3 regions of the Planococcus maritimus genome follow, and region 1 is predicted to be linked to each of the others. Evidence: predicted binding sites of a transcription regulator. Region 1 holds the regulator's gene; each other region holds the start of a gene.

Region 1 (3,276 bases):
TGTCAGGCGGGCAGTTTGACTGGGGCGGTCGCCTCCTAAAGAGTAACGGAGGCGCTCAAAGGTTCCCTCAGAATGGTTGGAAATCATTCGCAGAGTGTAAAGGCACAAGGGAGCTTGACTGCGAGACGGACAGGTCGAGCAGGGTCGAAAGACGGACTTAGTGATCCGGTGGTTCCGCATGGAAGGGCCATCGCTCAACGGATAAAAGCTACCCCGGGGATAACAGGCTTATCTCCCCCAAGAGTCCACATCGACGGGGAGGTTTGGCACCTCGATGTCGGCTCATCGCATCCTGGGGCTGTAGTCGGTCCCAAGGGTTGGGCTGTTCGCCCATTAAAGCGGTACGCGAGCTGGGTTCAGAACGTCGTGAGACAGTTCGGTCCCTATCCGTCGCGGGCGCAGGAAATTTGAGAGGAGCTGTCCTTAGTACGAGAGGACCGGGATGGACACACCGCTGGTGTACCAGTTGTTCTGCCAAGAGCATCGCTGGGTAGCTATGTGTGGCCGGGATAAGTGCTGAAAGCATCTAAGCACGAAGCCCCCCTCAAGATGAGATTTCCCATTGCGCAAGCAAGTAAGATCCCTCAGAGACGATGAGGTAGATAGGTTCGGGGTGGAAGCGTGGCGACACGTGCAGCTGACGAATACTAATCGATCGAGGACTTAACCAATAACTGAAATGCGTTTCCGTAATCCAATGTCGATTTATCCAGTTTTGAGCGAACAAGCTCAAAAGTCCAGTGATGATGGCAAAGAGGCCACACCCGTTCCCATCCCGAACACGGAAGTTAAGCTCTTTTGCGCCGATGGTAGTTGGGGGTTTCCCCCTGTGAGAGTAGGACGTCGCTGGGCATCTAATAGAAAGGCCGTTACCGGAAAACCTGGTAACGGCCTTTTTTTATTTTACAATTCAAAAAAGGGTTGAAAATATCAAATAAAGGGAAAAAAGAAATGAGGTGAAGACTTATGAAAGCTGGTTTTTACGAGGTGAAAAAAGTCGATAAAAGAACGGCATTATTAGTCTCATTAAAAGGTTCTGCTGAACAATATACTTACCCCATCGAATATTTCACTCATAACGTAAATGAGGGGGATGTAGTAGAGGTATGGCAAGAGGGGGCGCGTTGGAGAACTAAGTATATTGAAGAAAAAACCCATTCTCTATCCAGTCATACGAAAGACTTCATGAAACGAATGTTGGACCAAGAATAAAAAGTCTCGGGATAATCAGCCCGAGACTTTTTCTATCTCAAACTAAGTATTTGATATCCGCAAAATGCTTATGTATAATTAAGTCAAATATAGTCAAAGTCAATTATTAGCGCATTTACACGTTAAAGAGGTGAAAGCGATGCGGAATATTTCAGACATAATTGAAGGTTATTTAAAAGAGATTATAGAAATAAGCGGTAAGGATCATATTGAAATTAAACGAAGTGAGGTAGCTGAAAAATTTCAATGTGTTCCATCTCAGATTAATTATGTGATCAATACTAGATTTACCTCAGATCGTGGGTACTTAGTTGAAAGCAAGCGTGGTGGGGGCGGATATATTCGTATCCGGAAAGTACGTCTTCATAAAAAGTCAGATTTAATTGCTCAAATTATTAGTCGTCTTGAAGCTGGTGCTTCACAAACGATGGCTGAAGATATTGTGTGGAGGCTTTTGGGTGAAGAAGTCATATCTAAACGTGAAGCTAAATTGATTTTGAGTGCCGTTGATCGTTCTACTCTGGGACTGCCTCTTCCTGTACGAGATGAAGTACGAGCACGAATTTTAGTGGCGATGCTGTTTACTATTCAGTATGAGTCGAACGGGCAAGGAGTGATCAAGTGATTTGTGAGCAATGTGGAGAACGGCCAGCTACAGTCATCGTGAAAGAAAATCAGCAGGGCCATTTAATTGAAAAACACTTCTGCCATGTCTGTGCAGCGGAAAATCATAATATCAACTTTTCTTTTGACCAGGATCCGATGGCGATTCATAACTTATTAGCTAATTGGTTTCCAAAACAGAAATCTGCTGTGAGTCCTGTGCGAAGAGATGCTTTGACTTGTCCAAGATGTGGATTTACTTTCCAAAAATTCTTGAGTCTTGGTAAATTCGGCTGTGCAGAGTGTTACAGCACCTTTTCGCCCCAGTTAACTGAGATTTTGAAACGCGTGCAAAATGGAAATACAGAACATACAGGCAAGATTCCTGCTTCGTATGGAACGACATTGAAAATTAAAAAAGAAATTGAAGAATTGAGAAAGCAAATGCAGGCTGCGATTCAAGAAGAGGATTTTGAAGAAGCTGCAAGGCTACGCGATCAAGTGAAGCTTCTGAATGAAAAGCTTGAAGGAGGTGGGAACATTGGCGATTGACCGTTTCCTTCAACCTCGTGCAAGCAGTTGGATGGCTAATAATGGTGAGCATGTTGATATAGCCATGAGTACGAGAATCCGTCTTGCGCGAAATTTAGAAGAGTTTAAATTTCCATATGCATTTTCTGAAGATGAAGCGTTGAAAGTCGATAAAGCCATTTCTTCAGTCCTATTAGATAAAGGAAAAGAATGCGGATATGATTTTACCCACATCAGTGTCGAAGAGTTAAATGAGCTGCAGCGTGAAGTATTGGTGGAAAAGCATTTAATCAGCCCATATTTAGCGAATAGCCAGCATTCCAGTGCAGTATTATTATCAGATGAAGAAGAGCTCAGCGTCATGATTAATGAAGAGGATCATATGCGAATCCAAAGTTTGCAATCGGGTTTTCATCTACAGGAAGCATACGATATAGCGAATAAAATGGATTCACTTTTAGAAGAACACCTTTCTTATGCTTTTCATGAAAAATTTGGTTATTTGACCAGTTGTCCGACCAATACAGGTACAGGCATGCGCGCTTCTGTTATGCTTCACTTGCCCGCCTTAACCATGTCCCATCAAATCAATCGGATCATCCCGGCTATATCCCGTCTGGGGATGGTTGTAAGAGGGATTTATGGAGAGGGAAGTGAAGCGCTTGGAAATATATACCAGATTTCTAATCAAGTAACGCTAGGGAAATCTGAGTATGAGATTTTGCAGGATTTGCAAAACATGACCGAGCAGATTATCGAACAGGAAAGAAGAGCAAGAGAAGCGTTAAATGCGAATTCTTCGCTGCTTTTGGAAGATAGGGTTTATCGGTCGTTAGGTGTGTTGACCCATGCCCGGCTGTTAAATACAGAAGAGGCAGCCACTTGTTTATCGGATGTCAGGCTTGGCATTGACCTTGATCTGATTACAAA
Region 2 (3,276 bases), 1.0 Mb from region 1:
GGAGGCCGTCCGGCACGAACCAATGAAAGTGGCGAATTGGCTTTTTGAATACACCAGCAGCGAAGTGGAAGCATCGCAACGCCGGTATTCCTGAAGCTCGAAAGGGGGGGCGTAATTGTCTTTTGCATCAGAAACAAAAAAAGAAATGACACAAATTGAAGTGGATGATTGTTGCGGAAAAGCAGAGCTGTCGGCGATGATTCGCATGAACGGTACCTTGTCCTTTTCGAACCGCCAGCTGAGCCTGGATATCCAAACAGAAAACGCAGCCATTGCGAGAAGAATCTATACATTGCTTAAACGCTTTTACAAAGCGTACCCGGTGGAATTATTGGTCCGCAAGAAGATGAGGCTGAAAAAGAATAATGTTTATATTTGCCGCTTGCGTGATGGCGCGAAACTAGTACTCGAGGATTTACTGATCTTGTCGGAAGGTTTTCAGTTTCAACAAGACATATCTCCCGAACTGATTTCCACTACTTGCTGCAAGCGCTCTTATTTGCGCGGTGCCTTTTTGGCTGGAGGATCGGTGAATAATCCCGAAACCTCCTCTTACCATTTGGAGGTTTACTCTTCCTACAAAGACCATGCGGAAGCGTTGGTCATCCTGATGAACCATTTCCAATTGAACGGAAAAATGATCGAACGGAAAAAAGGCTTTGTTACCTATCTAAAAGAAGCAGAGAAAATTTCTGATTTCCTTAGCCTGACAGGTGCCCATTCAGCATTGTTGAAATTCGAAGATGTCCGGATCCTCCGCGATATGCGCAATAGCGTCAATCGTTTGGTCAATTGCGAAACGGCTAATTTGAATAAAACAATTGATGCAGCTCTCCGGCAAATCGAAAATATCCGTTTTATCGATCAAGTGATTGGAATCGACCAGTTGCCCGACCGCCTGAAAGAAATCGCCCGCTTGCGGGTGGAATATCAGGACGTCACATTGAAAGAGCTGGGTGAGATGGTATCGACAGGGAAAGTTAGTAAGTCAGGTGTTAACCACAGGCTCCGGAAAATCGATGAGATTGCCGAGTCATTGAGAAAAGGCGAAACGATCAGCCGGTAACAAGGTTGCTCTTTCCTATAGATTGCGTGAGAGTCGAGTTTTCGGAGGAGGATATACATGGTAGAAAAACAAGTAGAAGTGCAATTGAAATCAGGATTACAAGCGAGGCAAGCGGCGTTATTCGTACAAGAAGCCAACCGCTACAGTTCGGATGTTTATTTGGAAAAAGGCAATAAGAAAGTAAACGCTAAAAGCATCATGGGAATCATGAGTCTCGCTGTCAGCAAAGGCACGAACGTCACGATTTCAGCCGATGGTGCAGACGAAGAGGCAGCAGTTGGCGCGCTGGCCCAATTGATCGATACGGAAGCTTAAAAAACGTAAAAAAAAAGCTGACCTCCATGCCCATGCATGGAGGTCAGCTTTTTTGAACTTACTCTTCTTTTTCGTGATTTTCAGGCAATTTATTGCGCGTGATGATTTGGTCGATTAAGCCATATTCCAGTGCACGTTCTGCTGTCATGAAGTTATCGCGGTCTGTATCGCGCGAAATGACTTCTAGAGACTGGCCAGTCCGTTCAGATAGAATCTGGTTGAGTTTTTCGCGCAAGAACAAGATGCGTTTTGCTGCGATTTCAATTTCCGTTGCTTGCCCTTGAGCTCCGCCAAGTGGCTGGTGGATCATGACTTCAGCATTTGGCAATGCGTAGCGTTTGCCTTTTGTACCAGCTGCCAAGAGGAATGCTCCCATGGATGCAGCCATGCCGATGCACACGGTTTGGACATCAGGTTTGATGAATTGCATCACATCATAAATCGCCATACCGGCCGTGATGCTTCCGCCTGGGCTGTTGATGTAGATGGAAATATCCTTTTCTGGATCTTCAGCTTCAAGGAATAGCAATTGTGCGACGATGGAGTTGGCGACATTGTCGTCGATTCCGCTGCCGAGCATGATGACACGGTCTTTCAAAAGACGAGAATAGATATCGTATGCGCGTTCGCCTCTGCTTGTTTGTTCGATTACTGTAGGGATTAAATTCATGGATCATTTCCTCCTTCAGGTAAATGTAAGTGTTGCTGAACACTGTTCAGCCGTACATTCATCATACACATCTTGGTCAATGAAGGTCAAATCTAACGAATTGAAAATCGGCGCTTGAAATAACAGGAAAGCTTTTGTATAATAGAAAAGTCGTCAACAATATTTGCCCTCGTAGTGTAAAGGATAACACGTAAGATTCCGGTTCTTGAGATGGGGGTTCGATTCCCTCCGAGGGTGTAAAAATGATAAAACCGCACAGTCTAACAAAGACTGTGCGGTTTTTTTGTTGAATCTTTTCGGCGTTTGAAACGTAGAATCCGGTAGAGCGGGTTTCAAGTCAAGCTTGGTCAGGGAAGACAGAAAATATTATTGTAAAAGAAAAGGGGATTGGAAAATGAAAAAAATACTTATACCGTTGCTATTGGTAGTAGGGCTTATTGTCATTGCTGCAGTCGTATTCGGTTCTAGCTACAATAATTTCGTTCAATTGGAAGAGGATGTCAATGAATCTTACGCTCAACTAGATAGCCAGCTTCAGCGCAGGTTAGACTTGATTCCAAACTTAGTCGAGACCGTAAAAGGTTTTGCCGATCAAGAACAAGAAGTTATCGATAGTGTAACAGAAGCTCGCTCAAGCATGGCGGGTGCTGGGTCGGTTGAAGAACAGGCAGCAGCAGACGCTGAATTGAGCGGAGCACTCAGCCGCTTGCTCGTCGTCGTTGAGAACTATCCGGAAGTTCGATCGAGCGAAAATTTCCAGCAATTGTCCGATGAACTGGCTGGAACTGAAAATCGCATCGCCGTCGCCCGCCAGGATTACAACGGTGCGGTAACAGAATTCAATCGCAAAGTCCGTAGTTTCCCTGGCAATATGGTAGCGGGCATGTTCGGCTTTGATGAGAAAGAGTATTTCGAAGCAGACGCTGGAGCGGAAGATGCACCGGATGTGGACTTTGGGACTGACGAAGAATGACCCGCAAAATTTTTACTCTGTTAATACTGCTATTGCTGATTCCCGCTATGGTACAAGCGGCAGAATTTCCGGAGTTGACGGATGATATTTACATCCAGGATATGGCCGGCGTTCTGAGCGAGGAACAAGAAACTGAAATCAAGAATCTGGGAGCCGGCTTGGAGGATGCTACTACCGCTCAGATTGCCGTTATGGTGATCGATTCCTTGGACGGTGAGCCGATTGAAAGCTATGCCAATGAAGCGTTGCGTC
Region 3 (3,276 bases), 1.2 Mb from region 1:
CGACATCCGGATGGGCTTTTTCGATTTCATCCAGCAACACGACTGAATACGGATTACGGCGAACCGCTTCGGTCAATTGGCCGCCTTCCTCGTAGCCAATATATCCAGGAGGGGCACCGACAAGACGCGACACGCTATGCTTTTCCATATACTCGGACATGTCGATACGGATAAAATGATCTTCCGAATCGAATAAATTCGCAGCGAGCGACTTCGCGAGCTCCGTTTTCCCGACACCAGTCGGTCCAAGGAAAATGAACGAGCCAATCGGCTTTTGTTCATCTTTAATGCCGGCACGTGCGCGCCAAACCGCTTCTGTCACGAGTTCGACAGCTCTGTCCTGCCCAATGACGCGCTCTTTCAGCGTGTCTCCAAGTCGCAAGAGTTTTTCGCGTTCGCCTTCGACCAACTTGGTCACCGGAATCCCCGTCCAACGGGCGACGATGCCAGCAATTTCTTCTTCTGCCACTTCCTCGCGAAGCAAGCGTTCTCCTCCGTCACCTGCAAGTTCCACTTCCATTGCGCTCAATTCTTTTTCAAGCTCTGGAATCTTCCCGTGGCGCAGCATTGCCGCAGTATTCAAATCGTATTTGTTTTCCGCATCTTCCAACTGACGGCGATACTGATCCAGTTGTTCCCGTTTTTGCTGAACCTTCTGAAGCGATTGTTTTTCTTCATTCCATTGCTGCTGCATGCCTTCAGAGGACGCTTTCAACTCTTTGATTTCTTCTCGCAGTCCGGCGAGGCGACTCTTGCTCGCTTCGTCTTTTTCTTTGCGAAGTGCCTGCTCTTCAATTTCGAGCTGCATGAGGCGCCGTGTCACTTCATCAAGTTCCTGTGGCATGGAATCGATTTCCGTGCGAATCATGGCACATGCTTCATCGATCAAGTCGATTGCCTTATCTGGCAGGAAACGTTCGGTAATATAGCGGTCCGACATTGTAGCCGCTGCCACGATCGCCCGGTCATGAATGCGAACCCCGTGGTGGAGTTCAAAGCGTTCTTTCAAGCCCCGCAGGATGGAGATCGCATCTTCAACAGAAGGCTCACGCACCATCACTTGCTGAAAACGCCGCTCGAGCGCTGCATCTTTTTCGATATGCATACGGTATTCATCCAATGTCGTAGCCCCGATGCAATACAGCTCGCCGCGCGCAAGCATCGGTTTGAGCATATTGCCGGCGTCCATTGCGCCTTCTGTTTTCCCGGCGCCGACGATCGTATGGATTTCATCGATAAAGAGGATGATTTGCCCTTCGCTGTCTTTTACTTGCTTTAAGACGCTTTTCAGCCGCTCTTCAAACTCCCCGCGGTATTTGGCACCTGCTATCAACGCACTCATATCAAGTTCGTAAATGACACGGTTCTTTAACCCTTCCGGCACATCGTTTCGGACGATGCGCTGTGCCAGCCCTTCAACAATTGCTGTCTTGCCGACGCCAGGTTCACCGATCAGTACCGGATTGTTTTTTGTTTTTCTAGAAAGAATCCGGATAACATTGCGGATTTCTTGGTCGCGGCCGATGACTGGATCCATTTTTCCGGACTGTGCTTGTTCGACCAGGTTGCGGCCGAATTGTTCCAATGGCGATTTCTGCTGATCGTTTGGATTTTGGAATTGAACCAATCGAATCACGCTCCTTCAAAATTAGTTTGACTATCTTTGACTAATTAGATTATATGTCCGCCCGCCCCCTTTTGCAACGAAAACGCTCATCAAAAAAGCCGCAAGGAGTCTCCTCCCTGCGGCTTTTTACGGTTCTATTATCGAACGCCGAGCGCCATTTTAGCATAGCGCGACATATGATCTTTGCTCCAGACAGGCTGCCAGACGATTTTTACATCGACTTCTTCAACCTCCGGCAATTCATATAAGGATGTTTTGACCATCTGGACGATTTGCGGCCCCATTGGACATCCCATTGAAGTGAGTGTCATAGTGACCACGCAAAAACCGTCTTCGGATAATTCCACATCATATACAAGGCCCAAATTGACGATATCAACACCCAATTCTGGGTCGATGACATTTTCGAGTGCACCTAATAGATAATCTTTTGTTTCTTGATCCATTTGGAATCCCTCCTTTTCCTGTTAATGCTTATCTTACCAAACATCCTGGCGAATTGAAATCGACTTGCTTATTCCGTTAATCGTGCGGTGACCCACGAAGTCGCAGCGAGCATCCCTTTTCGGCTGACTGCGTGCGCTGCCTCTGTTTCTTTCATGAGCGACAAGCGTTCAGGATATGCAGCATAATCTTGCTGCAACGCATGGAAAAGTCGGTTGGTCGGTTCAAACGGAACGGTCGGGTCTTTCACACCATGCCAGAAAAAGACCGGGCGTCCGCCAAAGGCTTGACGATTCAAGCTAATGTCAAAGCGTGACAAAGCCTGAAGCATGCCTTCCCGTTCTTTATCAGTCAATGGCAAATCGAAACCGCGCGATTCATACTGCCTCATTTGCGCTTTCGCCAGCTCCACATAGTTTCCGGACCCCATCATGACGGCTGCTGCTTTAATCCACGGATGGGCGGTCAAAGCACCGAGTGTCGTGATTCCACCCATCGATGTACCTCCGACAGCTGGCTCTCCTGCTATCAATTGACGCTTATGCAATTCTGCGTGTATAAATCCAAGCTCTTCAATTGAAGTTAAAACAATTTCCCAAAAGCGCAAGCTAATCTCAACTTCATCGAGCGATTGATCCCGCTCCCCGTGAAGCAAGGCATCCGGCAGAATGACACGTACCCCTTGCCGTGCCCATTGCCATGCATAATGTAGATTATGTTCTTTCGCACTCGTATGGCCATGCAAAAAAATGACCGTTGGCAACGGCCCTTCATCATGTCCATCAGGTGTTATATGTAAGATCGGGATATTTCCCCATAGTTCATTTGTTACTTTCATATGCTTCACTCCTCACCTAAATCCTAGCAATTATTCTTTGTTCCCGCAAATTCAGGCATCGTCGTCGGCTTTTTTTGACGGATAGCCTCTATTATCGCTAAACTGAAGAGAGATAGAAGGGAGCCGGATTTTTATATGAAACAGCATTTAATCGTACTTGACTTGGACGGTACGTTATTGACCGACCAAAAAGTCATTTCACCGAAAACTAAAGCAATTTTGAACCAAGCACGAAACGATGGCCACCAAGTCATGATCGCTACAGGTCGGCCTTACCGCGCGAGTGAAATCTACTACCGGGAACTTGGCCTCAATACGCCGATTGTCAACTTCAACGGAGCTTTCGTCCATCATCCCGATAATGAAC

What was found. The regulator CtsR, encoded in region 1, represses protease genes until heat stress. The targets are predictions, from matches to a motif close to ATGGTCAATAAAGGTCAAACA.
Region 2: clpP (ATP-dependent Clp endopeptidase proteolytic subunit ClpP) is a predicted target of CtsR. The motif match lies at 2,124-2,144, and genes of this name have one in related genera.
Region 3: BBI11_RS10880 (ATP-dependent Clp protease ATP-binding subunit) is a predicted target of CtsR. The motif match lies at 1,651-1,671, and genes of this name have one in related genera.

The regions. Positions count from the first base shown of each region.
Region 1 covers NZ_CP016538.2:95,325-98,600, forward strand. The annotation lists rRNA gene BBI11_RS00460 (23S ribosomal RNA) at 1-671, shown strand, start outside; rRNA gene rrf (5S ribosomal RNA) at 737-852, shown strand; gene BBI11_RS00470 (hypothetical protein) at 967-1,212, shown strand; gene BBI11_RS00475 (CtsR family transcriptional regulator) at 1,352-1,837, shown strand; gene BBI11_RS00480 (UvrB/UvrC motif-containing protein) at 1,834-2,367, shown strand; gene BBI11_RS00485 (protein-arginine kinase McsB) at 2,357-3,276, shown strand, end outside.
Region 2 covers NZ_CP016538.2:1,115,998-1,119,273, forward strand. The annotation lists gene BBI11_RS05565 (gluconeogenesis factor YvcK family protein) at 1-94, shown strand, start outside; gene whiA (DNA-binding protein WhiA) at 116-1,066, shown strand; gene BBI11_RS05575 (HPr family phosphocarrier protein) at 1,124-1,381, shown strand; gene clpP (ATP-dependent Clp endopeptidase proteolytic subunit ClpP) at 1,440-2,051, opposite strand; tRNA gene BBI11_RS05585 (tRNA-Arg) at 2,217-2,288, shown strand; gene BBI11_RS05590 (LemA family protein) at 2,446-3,024, shown strand; gene BBI11_RS05595 (TPM domain-containing protein) at 3,021-3,276, shown strand, end outside.
Region 3 covers NZ_CP016538.2:2,163,374-2,166,649, forward strand. The annotation lists gene BBI11_RS10880 (ATP-dependent Clp protease ATP-binding subunit) at 1-1,627, opposite strand, end outside; gene BBI11_RS10885 (metal-sulfur cluster assembly factor) at 1,765-2,073, opposite strand; gene BBI11_RS10890 (alpha/beta fold hydrolase) at 2,142-2,909, opposite strand; gene BBI11_RS10895 (Cof-type HAD-IIB family hydrolase) at 3,045-3,276, shown strand, end outside.